Regions from separate parts of the Massilia pseudoviolaceinigra genome, predicted to be linked through region 3. Evidence: predicted binding sites of a transcription regulator. Region 3 holds the regulator's gene; each other region holds the start of a gene.
What was found. Region 3 encodes sigma-54, which starts transcription at its own class of promoters, with help from an activator protein. Its sites were predicted from a motif close to TGGCANGNAANCTGCTTT; they were not measured.
Positions count from the first base shown of each region.

Region 1 (4,117 bases), on a different contig from region 3:
GCGCCGGTGATGACGGCGGCGACCAGCTTTACCCAGGCCGACCTGGGCAAGGTCCAGACGCCGGGCAGCGCCACCAATACCGGCGCGAACTGGAAGATGACGGCCTCCGGCGCTGGCGCCGAGAAGGGCTATCACTTCGCGTACAAGGAGCTCAAGGGCGACGTCGAAGTCATCGCCACCGTCACCGATCCGGGGGCGCTGAGCACCGGCGTGGCCGGCATCATGATCCGCAGTTCGCTCGACGCGCGTCCCGCCACGGCGGCCGCCCAGATTTACGTGGCGCCGGCCAGTTCCGGCAATGGCACGCATCTGTTCTGGCGCGTCGGCACGCAGCACTATGGCGGCTACCATGCGGCGCGCCGGTTCACATCGGCGGTGGCGCCGATGTCGCTCAAGCTGGTGCGGCACGGTAATTTCGTCTACGCCTACCTGTCGAGCAATGGCGGGACCGACTGGTCGGCCATCGGCACCATCATTTATCCGGAGCTGTCCGATACCTTGTACGTCGGCATTTTCACAGCCTCGGGCGATCCGGCGGCCACCACCACGGCCAGTTTCGAGAACGTGAAGATCGGATCGAAGCCCGGCAGCCTGGTGGCGCCGCCCACCAAGGTCAGCGCCAACGCGCGCAGCGGCGGCGTCGCGGTGCAGTGGGCGGCCAGCCCGATGGCGCGCAGCTACGATGTGTTGCGCGCGACCAATGCAAGCGGGCCGTTCGAGCGGGTCGGCACTGAGCTGACCGGCACCAGTTTCGTCGATGCTGGCGCCACCGGCAGTGCGGCCTACTTTTATGTGGTCAAGGCATCGACTTACAGCGGCCTGAGCGGGCCATCGGCGGTGGCGACCTTGCCGGCGCGCTAGCGCAGGCAAAAAAAAGCAGCCGGATGGTTTCCGGCTGCAAGTATCTGGTGCCGGTGTTCGAGGTCACCGGACTAACCTGTGGGAAATGCAGAGGCATGTCACCAACAGCGTCAGAATAATCCTCCCAGATGACCGCAGCATGACGTAAGGCGCACGGCAGCGCATCGTGCAACGCGTCGCGTAGCGCAGCGCCATGCGGATCGCTTCAGGTCAGGCTGATGGCGTCGAAACCCTGCGCTTCCGGCGGCCCCGCCAGCAGGGGCATGACCGCGACGATCGGGCCGCGCAAGGCCGGGTCGCTGTCGCCGGCGAGGCGGTCGGCCTCAGTCTCCCACAAGGTAATCGACATGCCTTTGCCGCTGTCCGGATCGGTCAGGAGAAAGGTTGACTTGAATCCTTGCAACTGTTGAAGAACCGGCAACACCGAATCGTTGTACAGCGCGACGATCTCGGCGAGTTTTTCCGGCTTGGCTTGAACATGGGTAACTCTTGCAAACATGATGTGCTCCTTGGGATGAAAAACGACCGGTACGGGCACCGCTGCGTCCGAACCATACAGTGTGTATGGTTGCACTATACACGATGTTTGGGCACTGCCGGGTTTGCTGGCGGTAAGCTATGATGCGAGCGCATCGCATCGCATCGCACCGCATGCAGCGGCGCCGTCCCTGGCGCCGGGTCGTTTTTTTGGAGCCGCCATGCCATCCACCCGTTCTTCAGGACAAAATCGTTTATCGCGCGAGACTTGGCTTGACTTTGGCCTGGCCGTGTTGCGCGACGACGGCCCGCAAGCCTTGAAGGCCGATCCGCTGTGCAAGCGCATGGGGGTGAGCAGGGGAAGTTTCTATTGGCATTTCGACAGCGCCGGCAGCTTTGCGCTGGCGGTACTCGAGCGTTGGGAGTCGATCGCCACCGACCAGATCATCCGCGCCATTGAAGAGGCGGCAGTCGATGCGCTGGCGCGGCTGCGTCTTTTGTTAACGAACGTGGGCGAACTCGATATCGGCCTGTATCAGGCCATCAACACGCTCGGCGCGCAAGACCCGGGCGCGGCCCAGGTGTTGCGCCGGGTGCACGAGCGGCGTGTCGCGTTTGTGGCGAACTTGCTGGAGGGGCTTGGTTTTGACGCGGCCGAGGCAGCCACGCGGGCGCAACTGGTCTACGCCTGGGCCATGGGCGAATTGCTCACGCGCGAACCGGGCCGGAAAGCCTTTTCAGCAGCCCAGATCGATGCGGTCGAGCGCTTGCTGATGCGGCGCTAGCGCCGCCGCAGGCTCAGACCTGTGGTTTGGTGGGCACCAGGCGTTCTTCGAGCTCGGTGACGCGCTGTTCCAGTGCTTCGAGCTTGGCACGGGTCTTGGCCAGCACCTGGGCCTGGATATCGAATTCCTCGCGTGTGACCAGGTCGAGCTTGGAAAAGCCCTGGGTCATCATGCTCTTGACGTTCTTCTCGATATCCTTGGCCGGCGAACTCTCGATGGCCTGGTTGATCTTGCCCTGCAAGTCGTTGAAAAAGCTGTTCATGTCCATCGCAATCCTCGTGAAATTGGTGGCGCAGCGCACGGTGGCGCACCGCAGCGGTGCGCCAGGTGGGCCAGTTTGGTGCATTCGCGCCGGCCGCGACCGGAATCGCGGATTTTTTACTGTTTATTAACAGCAAGTTGGGGACGCCGGGCGCAAAAACAAGTTGCAGCCGGGCGCAATCGTAGCTGGCATGACTTCTGCTAATGGTTAAGCAGTGTGCATGCGCAGGCTTTATTTTAAACCCCAACCGCCGTCTCTGTTAAAAAACCATAAGGGAACCGTCATGAATAAGCTGTCTACTCCGTTGTCTCTCGCCGCCGCGCTGACCCTGGCGCTGGCAACCCTGGGGGCACCGCTGGCCCAGGCTGCCGACGCGCCCGCGCCCGACAATGTGGTCAGCTTCAACGCTGCCCTGACCAGCGACTACCGCTACCGCGGCCTGTCGCAAACCCGCATGAAGCCGGCCGTGCAGGGCGGGGCCGACTACAGCCACACTCCGAGCGGCGCCTACGCCGGCGTCTGGGCGTCGACCATCAAGTGGACCAAGGACCTGGGCGGCGACGGCGATGTCGAAATCGACCTGTACGGCGGCCAGAAGGGGGAAATCACCAAAGGCATCAGCTACGACGTGGGCGGCCTGTACTACGGCTACCCGTCGAACGGCTTGCATCCGAACGCCAACACGTTCGAGCTGTACGGGCAGGTCGGCATGGGACCGGTGTCCCTGAAGTATTCGCATTCGACCACCAACCTGTTCGGCACCACCGACAGCAAGGGAAGCGGCTACCTCGACCTGAGCGCCAATCTCGACCTGGCCACCGGCCTGGTGCTCAACCTGCACGTGGGACGCCAGCGCGTGGCCCACAACGATGCGCTCAGCTACAACGACGCCAAGATCGGCCTGACCAAGGACGTCGGTTTCGCCACGGTCGCGCTGGCCGTTATCAGCGCCAATACCGATATGTACGTCAGCCCGGTCAACGGCAAGGACCTGGGCCGTTCCCGCGCCGTGCTGACCGTGTCAAAAACTTTCTAAGAGGCCAGCTATGAAAATGATCACCGCCATTATCAAACCCTTCAAGCTGGACGAAGTGCGCGAAGCGCTCTCGGCCATCAACGTGCAAGGGATTACCGTTACCGAAGTCAAGGGCTTCGGACGCCAGAAAGGCCATACCGAGCTGTACCGCGGCGCCGAGTACGTGGTCGACTTCCTGCCCAAGACCAAGATCGAGGCGGCCGTGGACGACGCCATCGTCGAACAGGCCATCGAAGCCATCGAAGGTGCTGCGCGCACCGGCAAGATTGGCGACGGCAAGATTTTTGTCTATAACCTGGAACAGGTGGTGCGTATCCGCACCGGCGAAACCGGTAACGAAGCACTTTAAGCTGAGGGGAACACTGATGAATAAAACGATAACAAAGTGGCTGGCCGGACTAGCGGTGCTATGCGCCATCGGCGGCGTGTTGCCGGCCTCGGCCCAGGATGCGCCCAAGCCCGATACGACGGCAGCCGTCGTCACGCCGGTCGAGGCGCCCGCCACCACCGCGCTCACGCCGGCCGCCGCACCGGCCAGTGCCGCTGGCCCGGCGGCAACCGCCGCGCCGGCGCCGGTGCCGCATAAAGGCGACACCACCTGGATGTTCATTTCCACCGTGCTGGTGGTCCTGATGACGATTCCCGGGCTGGCGCTGTTTTACGGCGGCCTGGTGCGCACCAAGAACATGCTGTCGG
Region 1 is NZ_JAVCWL010000017.1:7,539-11,655, forward strand. It holds gene RBA40_RS17375 (alginate lyase family protein) at 1-861, shown strand, start outside; gene RBA40_RS17380 (antibiotic biosynthesis monooxygenase family protein) at 1,067-1,360, opposite strand; gene RBA40_RS17385 (TetR/AcrR family transcriptional regulator) at 1,464-2,123, shown strand; gene RBA40_RS17390 (accessory factor UbiK family protein) at 2,137-2,391, opposite strand; gene RBA40_RS17395 (TorF family putative porin) at 2,669-3,421, shown strand; gene RBA40_RS17400 (P-II family nitrogen regulator) at 3,432-3,770, shown strand; gene RBA40_RS17405 (ammonium transporter) at 3,787-4,117, shown strand, end outside.
Region 1: the regulator sigma-54 is predicted to act here: its motif matches at 2,572-2,589, upstream of RBA40_RS17395 (TorF family putative porin).

Region 2 (4,117 bases), on a different contig from region 3:
CATGTTGAAGAATCCAGGCCTGAAAGCCATCCTGGTCAACATTTTCGGCGGCATCATGCGTTGCGACGTGATCGCCGAAGGCGTGATCACCGCATCGAAGGCCGTTTCCCTGACGGTGCCGCTGGTTGTGCGCATGAAGGGCACCAACGAAGACATCGGCAAGAAGATGCTGGCCGACTCCGGCCTGCCGATCATCGCCGCCGATACGATGGAAGACGCAGCCAAGGCCGTGGTAGCGGCTGCTGCTGCTCATAAAGCCTAATCCGGCCTAATTCGAAGGAACAAACATGTCGATTCTGATCAATAAAGATACAAAAGTAGTCACCCAGGGGATTACCGGCAAGACCGGTCAATTCCACACCCGCATGTGCCGCGATTACGCGAATGGCAAGGAATGCTTCGTTGCCGGCGTGAACCCGAAGAAAGCCGGCGAAGATTTCGAAGGCATTCCTATTTTCGCTAACGTAGCGGAAGCGAAAAAAGAAACCGGCGCCAACGTGTCGGTCATCTACGTGCCGCCGGCAGGCGCCGCCGCCGCGATCTGGGAAGCCGTCGAAGCCGAACTCGACCTGGCAATCTGCATCACCGAAGGCATTCCCGTGCGTGACATGATGGCGCTCAAGGACCGCATGGCCAAGGCCGGTTCCAAGACCCTGCTGCTGGGCCCGAACTGCCCAGGCCTGATCACCCCGGACGAAATCAAGATCGGCATCATGCCAGGTCACATCCACCGCAAGGGCCGCATCGGCGTGGTCTCGCGTTCGGGCACGTTGACGTACGAAGCAGTCGGCCAGCTGACCGCGCTGGGCCTGGGCCAATCGTCGGCAGTGGGCATCGGCGGCGACCCGATCAATGGTCTGAAGCACATCGACGTCATGAAGATGTTCAACGACGATCCTGATACCGACGCGGTCATCATGATCGGCGAAATCGGCGGTCCGGACGAAGCCAACGCGGCTTACTGGATCAAGGACAACATGAAAAAGCCGGTGGTGTGCTTCATCGCTGGCGTGACCGCCCCTCCGGGCAAGCGCATGGGCCATGCCGGCGCGCTGATTTCCGGTGGCGCCGACACGGCACAGGCCAAGCTGGACATCATGGAAGCCTGCGGTATCAAGGCCACCAAAAACCCGTCGGAAATGGCGCGTTTGCTGAAAGCCATGCTGTAATTTGTAAGCAAGGCCAAAGGTAGTGAATAATGACGGGGAGCGCAGGCTCCCCGTTCTCGTTGGCGGGTCACCCCCACGGAGGGCAAGAGTGGCGAAAATTATCATATCGCGCGATCACGCGGTGATACGGGAGGTCGAACTCGACAAGGACCGGATGACGCTCGGGCGCAGGCCCGACAGCGATATCGTGCTCCCGCACCCGGCCATGAGCGGCGCCCATGCGGCGTTCACGTTCATCCTGGACGACGTCTTCCTGGAAGACCTGGGCAGCACCAATGGCACCTATGTCAACGGCAGGCGCGTGGCCAAGCACATGCTGGAAGATCACGACACCATCGTCGTGGCGCGCTTCCAGCTCGAATTCATGGCCGGGCCGCGGCGCGCGGCACCCGAAGCGCATGCCGTGGAGGTATCCATGGTCGCATCGATCGAGGTAAAAACCGGACCGAATGCCGGCAAGCGTCTGGTGCTGACCAAGCCGCTGTCGACCCTGGGCAAGCCGGGCGTGCAGGTGGTGGCGATCACGCGCCAGAACGGCGCGTATTATCTGGCCCATGTGGACGGCAGCGTGGCACCTCTGATCAATGGCGTGGCGCCGGGCAAGACTGCGCGCCGGCTGCAGCACGGCGACGCAATCGAGCTGGCCGGGGCCGACATGGTGTTTTGCCTGACACCGGAGTAGCCACCTTATCCATTTCCCTCATGCCTGAAGTTGCAATGTGGCAAAAAGTGTCGCACCCAGCTGACAATTTTTGTATTCCCGGCAGCACAGGCTGACACTTTCTTGCACAATCAGGGTAGCGACACGCCAAAAACTGCGAAAAGCGCTGGCACGGCGATTGCAATGTTCTCAGAATGGTTTATGCAAGGCAATTTTGTCTGCAATGAGGGAATAATATGAAATCGACGAACATGCGCAATCGCGTTCAGGCCGGCTTTACGCTGATCGAACTGATGATTGTGGTAGCCATTATCGGCATTCTGGCCAGCGTTGCGCTGCCGGCGTATCAGAACTACATTGCAAGGTCGCAAGCGATGACGGGTCTGGCAGAAGTCTCCGCCGGAAAGGTCATCGTGGAAGCGAAAATGGCGGAGGGCGTTGACACCACCATTTCGGTGCCGGAGGATATAGGGATGCATACGAATACGCAACGTTGCACCGTTACCGTTTCGCTCGATCCCTCCGGTGCCACGACGCTTGAGTGCGCATTAAAAGGCAACACGCAAGTTGCGGGGTTTCTGATCACCTTGACCCGAACCCCGACCGGCGGTGCGGGTGGAAATATCTGGACGTGCAGCTCCACGCTCAATGCCAATGTCAAGCCAAAAGGATGTACGTGATTCGCGTTTGAACAGCCAAGCCCCCTGATCCAGGGGGCTTTTGCATTGGTGGCGTCGTTGTTGCATCCCTTAGCCGACCTTCTCCTTCATGATAAGCACTTGCAATTCGCAATGATACGAAGCGCGCCGGGCCGTCTGACTCACTGACCGCCGGGCGCGCAACAGCGTGATGCACGTTCCTGGCACTGACCATCCGCCGTACGAAGGGCGGCACCGACACTTCTCGTACCGACCTCGTTTGCTTGTCCTGCCGTCTCTGCCAACCCCGACCCCATCTCAAACTTCGGGCGCTTCTCGCTGACTCAGGCATGCCGCCTTCTCTGGCGCCGCCCCTCCCGCAGTTGAACGCATCTTCCGGCTTACTGTTCTGTCCCGCGTCCCGCCAAGTCAATTCTGTTTGCCTTGTGCTGAAACCGCTGGTTCACGCCGCAGACAGGAATCGCTGCTCGGTAATTTTTCATTGGACTAGAGCGAAGGACCAGGTACAGGGAAGGCAGCGCATGCTAGCGTTGAGCAGGTCAGGCACACGTAGGCTGGCAATTTTTTGCTCAAAATATGCTCAAAACATGCCATATGACAAAAAACGGCATACCAGGTTGCCAAAACCTGTCAGTGATACGCCAGAAATTGTCAAATTTACATCGCTACAGCGGGGATACACGGATGTTGTGCCAGAAAATGAAGCTGGCACGGCGCTTGCATATACCCAAGTGCGGTTCACAAGTTCCGAATTAATCCCAACTAGGAGTAGTAAAATGAAATCGATGAAAATGATGAAGAAGGCACAAGCCGGTTTTACCCTGATCGAACTGATGATCGTTGTTGCGATTATCGGTATCCTGGCTGCAGTTGCACTGCCAGCATATCAGGACTATGTTGCTAAGTCGCAAGTTGGTGCTGGCCTGGCTGAAATCACCCCAGGTAAAGTGAACGTCGAGACCAAACTGGCAGGCGGCGACGCTGTTGCTGGCCCTGCTGAAATCGGTCTGCTCCCTGTTACCACGCGTTGCTCCGGGATTGCTGCGAACGTTGCTGTAACCGGCGCCGGCACGATTACCTGCACCTTGCTGGGTAACACTGCTGTTCTGGGCAAAACCGTTACCTGGACCCGTGCAGATACCGGCGCTTGGACCTGCTCCAGCAATGCTGACGCAAAATACAAACCAAAAGAGTGCCAATAATCTGACATAGCCCCGACAGCATCTTGCTGTGGGGCATGTCCAAAGCTTGTTTAGGTTTCTATTGACGTGATAGACATACGATGACAAGTTTCAGGCCTCTTCCGGGACTTCCCGTAAGAGGCCTTATCATAAGTGCTTCTCCTTCGGCCCTGCGGTACACAGCCGAACCGACCGGATGTTGCAATAACGACCTACCAATACCCCGACCGCGCGTTTCCAGTTTTCCTCTCCTCAAAATTCATGACGGTCCTGTCAACGGTTCTCCCAGCGCGGACGTATGCAACTTCTTATCCAGATGGCACGATGAAATCACACCATTCCAATGCAAATTCGGCCCAGGCCGGCTTCACGCTGATCGAACTGATGATCGTTGTCGCCATCATTGGCGTGCTGGCAGCGGTAGCCCTTCCGGCGTACCAGGATTAC
Region 2 is NZ_JAVCWL010000056.1:2,400-6,516, forward strand. It holds gene sucC (ADP-forming succinate--CoA ligase subunit beta) at 1-262, shown strand, start outside; gene sucD (succinate--CoA ligase subunit alpha) at 288-1,169, shown strand; gene RBA40_RS32075 (FHA domain-containing protein) at 1,258-1,851, shown strand; gene RBA40_RS32080 (pilin) at 2,067-2,510, shown strand; gene RBA40_RS32085 (pilin) at 3,266-3,691, shown strand; gene RBA40_RS32090 (pilin) at 3,995-4,117, shown strand, end outside.
Region 2: the regulator sigma-54 is predicted to act here: its motif matches at 1,998-2,015, upstream of RBA40_RS32080 (pilin).

Region 3 (4,117 bases):
GTGCGCATGACGCCCGAGGGCAAGCCGCGCTACCTGGTCTCCGGCGCCAAGCTCACGCACCGCCCGATCGACGATTCCTCGGATGTCGAATTGCCGGTGCTGCAGGGCGTCGCGCCCGGTCAGCCGGTCACGACCATCACCTCGCAGCGCGCGCGCATCCGCCACGCCCAGAACCAGGCGGACCTGATCGGCAATGTCAACGTGGTGCGGCCCGAGTCGCCCACCAACCGCGCCATGCAGCTCAAGACCGAAGCGCTGACCGTTTTTATCGACGAAGACCGCATGACGTCGGACCAGCCGGTCCAGGTCACGCTGGGCACTGCCACCATCACCGGGACCGGCATGGAGGCGAACAACGCGACGCGCGAGCTCAAGTTCGCCAGCCGCGGGCAGATCGTGTATCCACCGAAAGCGGCGCGCGCAGCGCCACCCATCACAGGTAAACCACAATGAAAAAATTTCTAGCCTTCGCTTTGCTCGGACTGGCCGCGGTGACCGCGTCCGCCGAAAAGGCCGATGCCACCAAAAAGGCGGTGATCGATTACGGTTCACTTGAAACCAACGAAGTAACCCAGGTGACGATATTCACGGGGGACGTGGTCGTCACCAAGGGCACCCTGATCCTCAAGTCCGACCGCGCCGTCGTCAAGCACACGCCGGAAGGCGACATGTTCGTGACGCTGACCGCCAGCCCCGGCAAGGCCGCCACGTTCCGCCAGAAACGCGACGGCGGCCCCGACCTGTGGGTCGAAGGGCAGGCCCAGCGCATCGAATACGATGAACGCAACGACATGATGAAGCTTTTCTCGGGCGCCAAGATCCGCCAGCTGGAAGGCCAGAAGCCGACCAACGAAATCGAGAGCGAATTCATTTCCTACGACAGCCGCAAGGAAGTTTTCCTGGCGCGTAACGACGCCAGCGGCACCAACAAGCCGGGCCAGGGTCGCGGCACCATGATCATCGCGCCGCGCAAGCCGCGCGCCGCACCGGGCACGCCGCCGGGAGCACCAGCACCGGCGCCAGCGCCGGTCACCACGCCAGCGGCGGGAACCCAATGATGGAAGCGAAGAATTGCGGCAGTACGCTGATCGTGCGCGGGCTGCAGAAAAGCTATGGCAAGCGCCTGGTCGTACGCGATGTGTCGCTGCAGGTCGATTGCGGCGAAGTGGTCGGCCTGCTCGGACCCAACGGCGCCGGCAAGACCACCTCGTTCTACATGATCGTCGGCCTGGTGCCGTCGGACGCGGGCACGATCGATATCAGCGGAGTCGATATTTCGAGCCTGCCGATTCACCGCCGCGCCGCGCTCGGCCTGTCGTATCTGCCACAGGAAGCGTCGGTGTTCCGCAAGCTGACGGTGGAAGAAAACATCCGCGCCGTGCTGGAACTGCAGAAGGTCGATGGCAAGGCGCTGACCAAGGCCCAGATCAACGAGCGCCTCGACACCCTGCTGGCCGACCTGCAAATTGAAAAACTGCGCGAGAACCAGGCCATGTCGCTGTCGGGCGGCGAGCGGCGCCGGGTCGAGATCGCGCGCGCGCTGGCGACCAATCCGCGCTTCGTGCTGCTCGACGAACCGTTCGCCGGGGTCGACCCGATTGCGGTCATCGAGATCCAGCGCATCGTGCGCTTCCTCAAGCAGCGCGGCATCGGGGTCCTGATCACCGACCACAACGTGCGCGAAACGCTGGGCATCTGCGACCGTGCCTACATCATCAACCAGGGTGCGGTGCTCGCCTCCGGTCGACCCGACGACATCATCGCCGATGAATCCGTGCGCCGGGTCTACCTGGGCGAACACTTCCGGATGTAGGCATGAAACAGTCCCTTCAACTACGTACCTCACAGCACCTCGCCCTCACGCCCCAGCTGCAGCAGTCGATCCGGCTGCTGCAGTTGTCGACCCTGGAACTGCACCAGGAGCTGGAGCAGCTGCTGAGCGACAATCCGCTGCTCGAACGGCTCGACGACCCGCTCGATCACTCGGTGCGCCTGCTGGGCGATGGCGCCATCAGCAGCACGTCGACCCCGACCGAAGCGGCGCCCGAGCCGGGTGCCCAGGACGCGCCGGCACCAAGCGAAGGCGAGGGCTTCGAAGGCGGCGAGACGGACAGCCCGGCCAGCAGCGACAACGATGGCGAGTGGGGCGACCTCGGTCGCGCCAAGACGTCCGACGACGAGGATTCGCGCCCGCAGCTGGAAGCCTCCGCCACCACCTTGCGCGAGCACCTGATGGAGCAGATGCGCGTGACCGTGCTGGAGGCGCGCGACCGCGCGCTGGTCGAACTGATCGTCGACGCCATCGACGACAACGGCTACCTGACCGAAACGCTGGAAGAAATCCACGAGCGCATGCCGCCCGAGCTGGAGATCGAGATCGAAGAACTGCGCACCGCACTGGCGCTGCTGCAAAGTTTCGATCCGGTTGGGGTGGGGGCGCGCAATGCGTCCGAATGCCTGGCGCTGCAGATCCGGCGCATGCCGGGCGTGGCGCTGGTCACGCGGCGCATGGCGCTGACGATTGTGGAAAACCACCTGACCTGGTTCGCGCAGCGTGAATTCAACAAGCTGAAAAAGGCGCTCGACTGCGACGATGAGGACTTGCGCGAGGCGCAGACCGTGATCCGCCAATGCAATCCGCATCCGGGCGCGGAGTTCGCGTCGGACGTGTCGGACTACGTGGTGCCGGACGTGATCGTGCGCAAGGCGAAAAACGGCTGGTCGGTGATGCTCAATAACGATGTCATGCCGCGCCTGCGCGTGAACAGCATGTACGCCGCGCTGCTCAAGCAAGGCAAGGGTGAAGGGCAGATGGGCGCGCAGCTGCAGGAAGCCAAGTGGCTGATCAAGAACATGCGCCAGCGTTTCGATACCATCTTGCGGGTGGCCGAAGCGATTGTCGAACGCCAGCGCAATTTCTTCTCGCACGGTGCGGTGGCGATGCGCCCGCTGGTGCTGCGTGAGATCGCCGACACGCTCGGCCTGCACGAAAGTACGATCTCGCGCGTGACCACGCAAAAGTACATGATGACGCCGCACGGCATGTTCGAGCTCAAATATTTTTTCGGCAGCCACGTGGCTACCGAAGCGGGCGGCGAAGCGTCATCGACGGCGATCCGCGCGCTGATCGTGCAGCTGACCAGCGCCGAGGATCCCAAGAGCCCTCTGTCGGACAGCAAGATCGCCGACATGCTGGGCGAGCAGGGCATGGTGATCGCGCGCCGCACGGTCGCCAAGTACCGCGAAGCGCTCAAGATTCCGCCGGTCGCCCTGCGCAAGTGCCTCTAGCCTGCCCAGGGCTGCGCGGCGCCTAGAAAAACTCCGGGTGCTCGCGCAGCAGCACCTGCTCGTACTGGTTCACCGCCTTGAACTGTTCCAGCCCCGGCGCCATGCGCCGGCCCGCATCCCAGCTGCGCCAGGCGCGCGGCATGTCGTAGCTCAGGAACAGCGCATCGCCCATATCCTTGTAGGCCCCGGCCAGCGCCGGATTGGCGCGCAACACGCTGGCGTACAGCGGGAGCGCGCCGCGCACGTCGCCCAGCTTGGCGCGCCAATTTGCTTCAAACAGCGCCAGCATGTGCTGCTTGTGTGTGGTGAGCTTGCGCAGTTCCTGCAGCTTGGCGAGCGCCGCCTCCATCTCCGCCTTCCCCTTGGGCCGTATCGCCGCCGCGAACGCGCGCACTTGCGGGTCGGCGTTGAGCAGCACCTTCTGCTCCGGGGTCGGCATTTTCATCTGTTCGCCGCCGACAAACGCCAATTCGGACATGCCGAGCATGGCGTCGAATGCACGCTTGTCGGCGAACGCTTGCGCGATCTCGGTCTCGAAGGCTTGCCTGGCTGCCGCCGTTGGCGGGGCGGCATTCGCCTGCGCCTTGTCGAGCAGCTGATCGAGTTCGTCAGCCGCTGCCGCCCGTGGCTTGTACGGCTTGAGGTCGTAGCTGGCGGGGGCGCTTTGCTTGAGCGCGCTGACCGTGTAGGTGCGCGTCTGGCTGTGGCCGACCTGCTTGTGATGCATCACAAAGCCGGCCGGCACGCGCTTTTCGCTCGCCAGGCGCGCCAGCACCAGCGGGTGGCCGCCGAAACGGTAGCGCATCATGCGCTCGAACTTGGCCGCGTC
Region 3 is NZ_JAVCWL010000005.1:64,534-68,650, forward strand. It holds gene lptC (LPS export ABC transporter periplasmic protein LptC) at 1-453, shown strand, start outside; gene lptA (lipopolysaccharide transport periplasmic protein LptA) at 450-1,058, shown strand; gene lptB (LPS export ABC transporter ATP-binding protein) at 1,058-1,813, shown strand; gene RBA40_RS06505 (RNA polymerase factor sigma-54) at 1,816-3,288, shown strand; gene RBA40_RS06510 (hypothetical protein) at 3,311-4,117, opposite strand, start outside.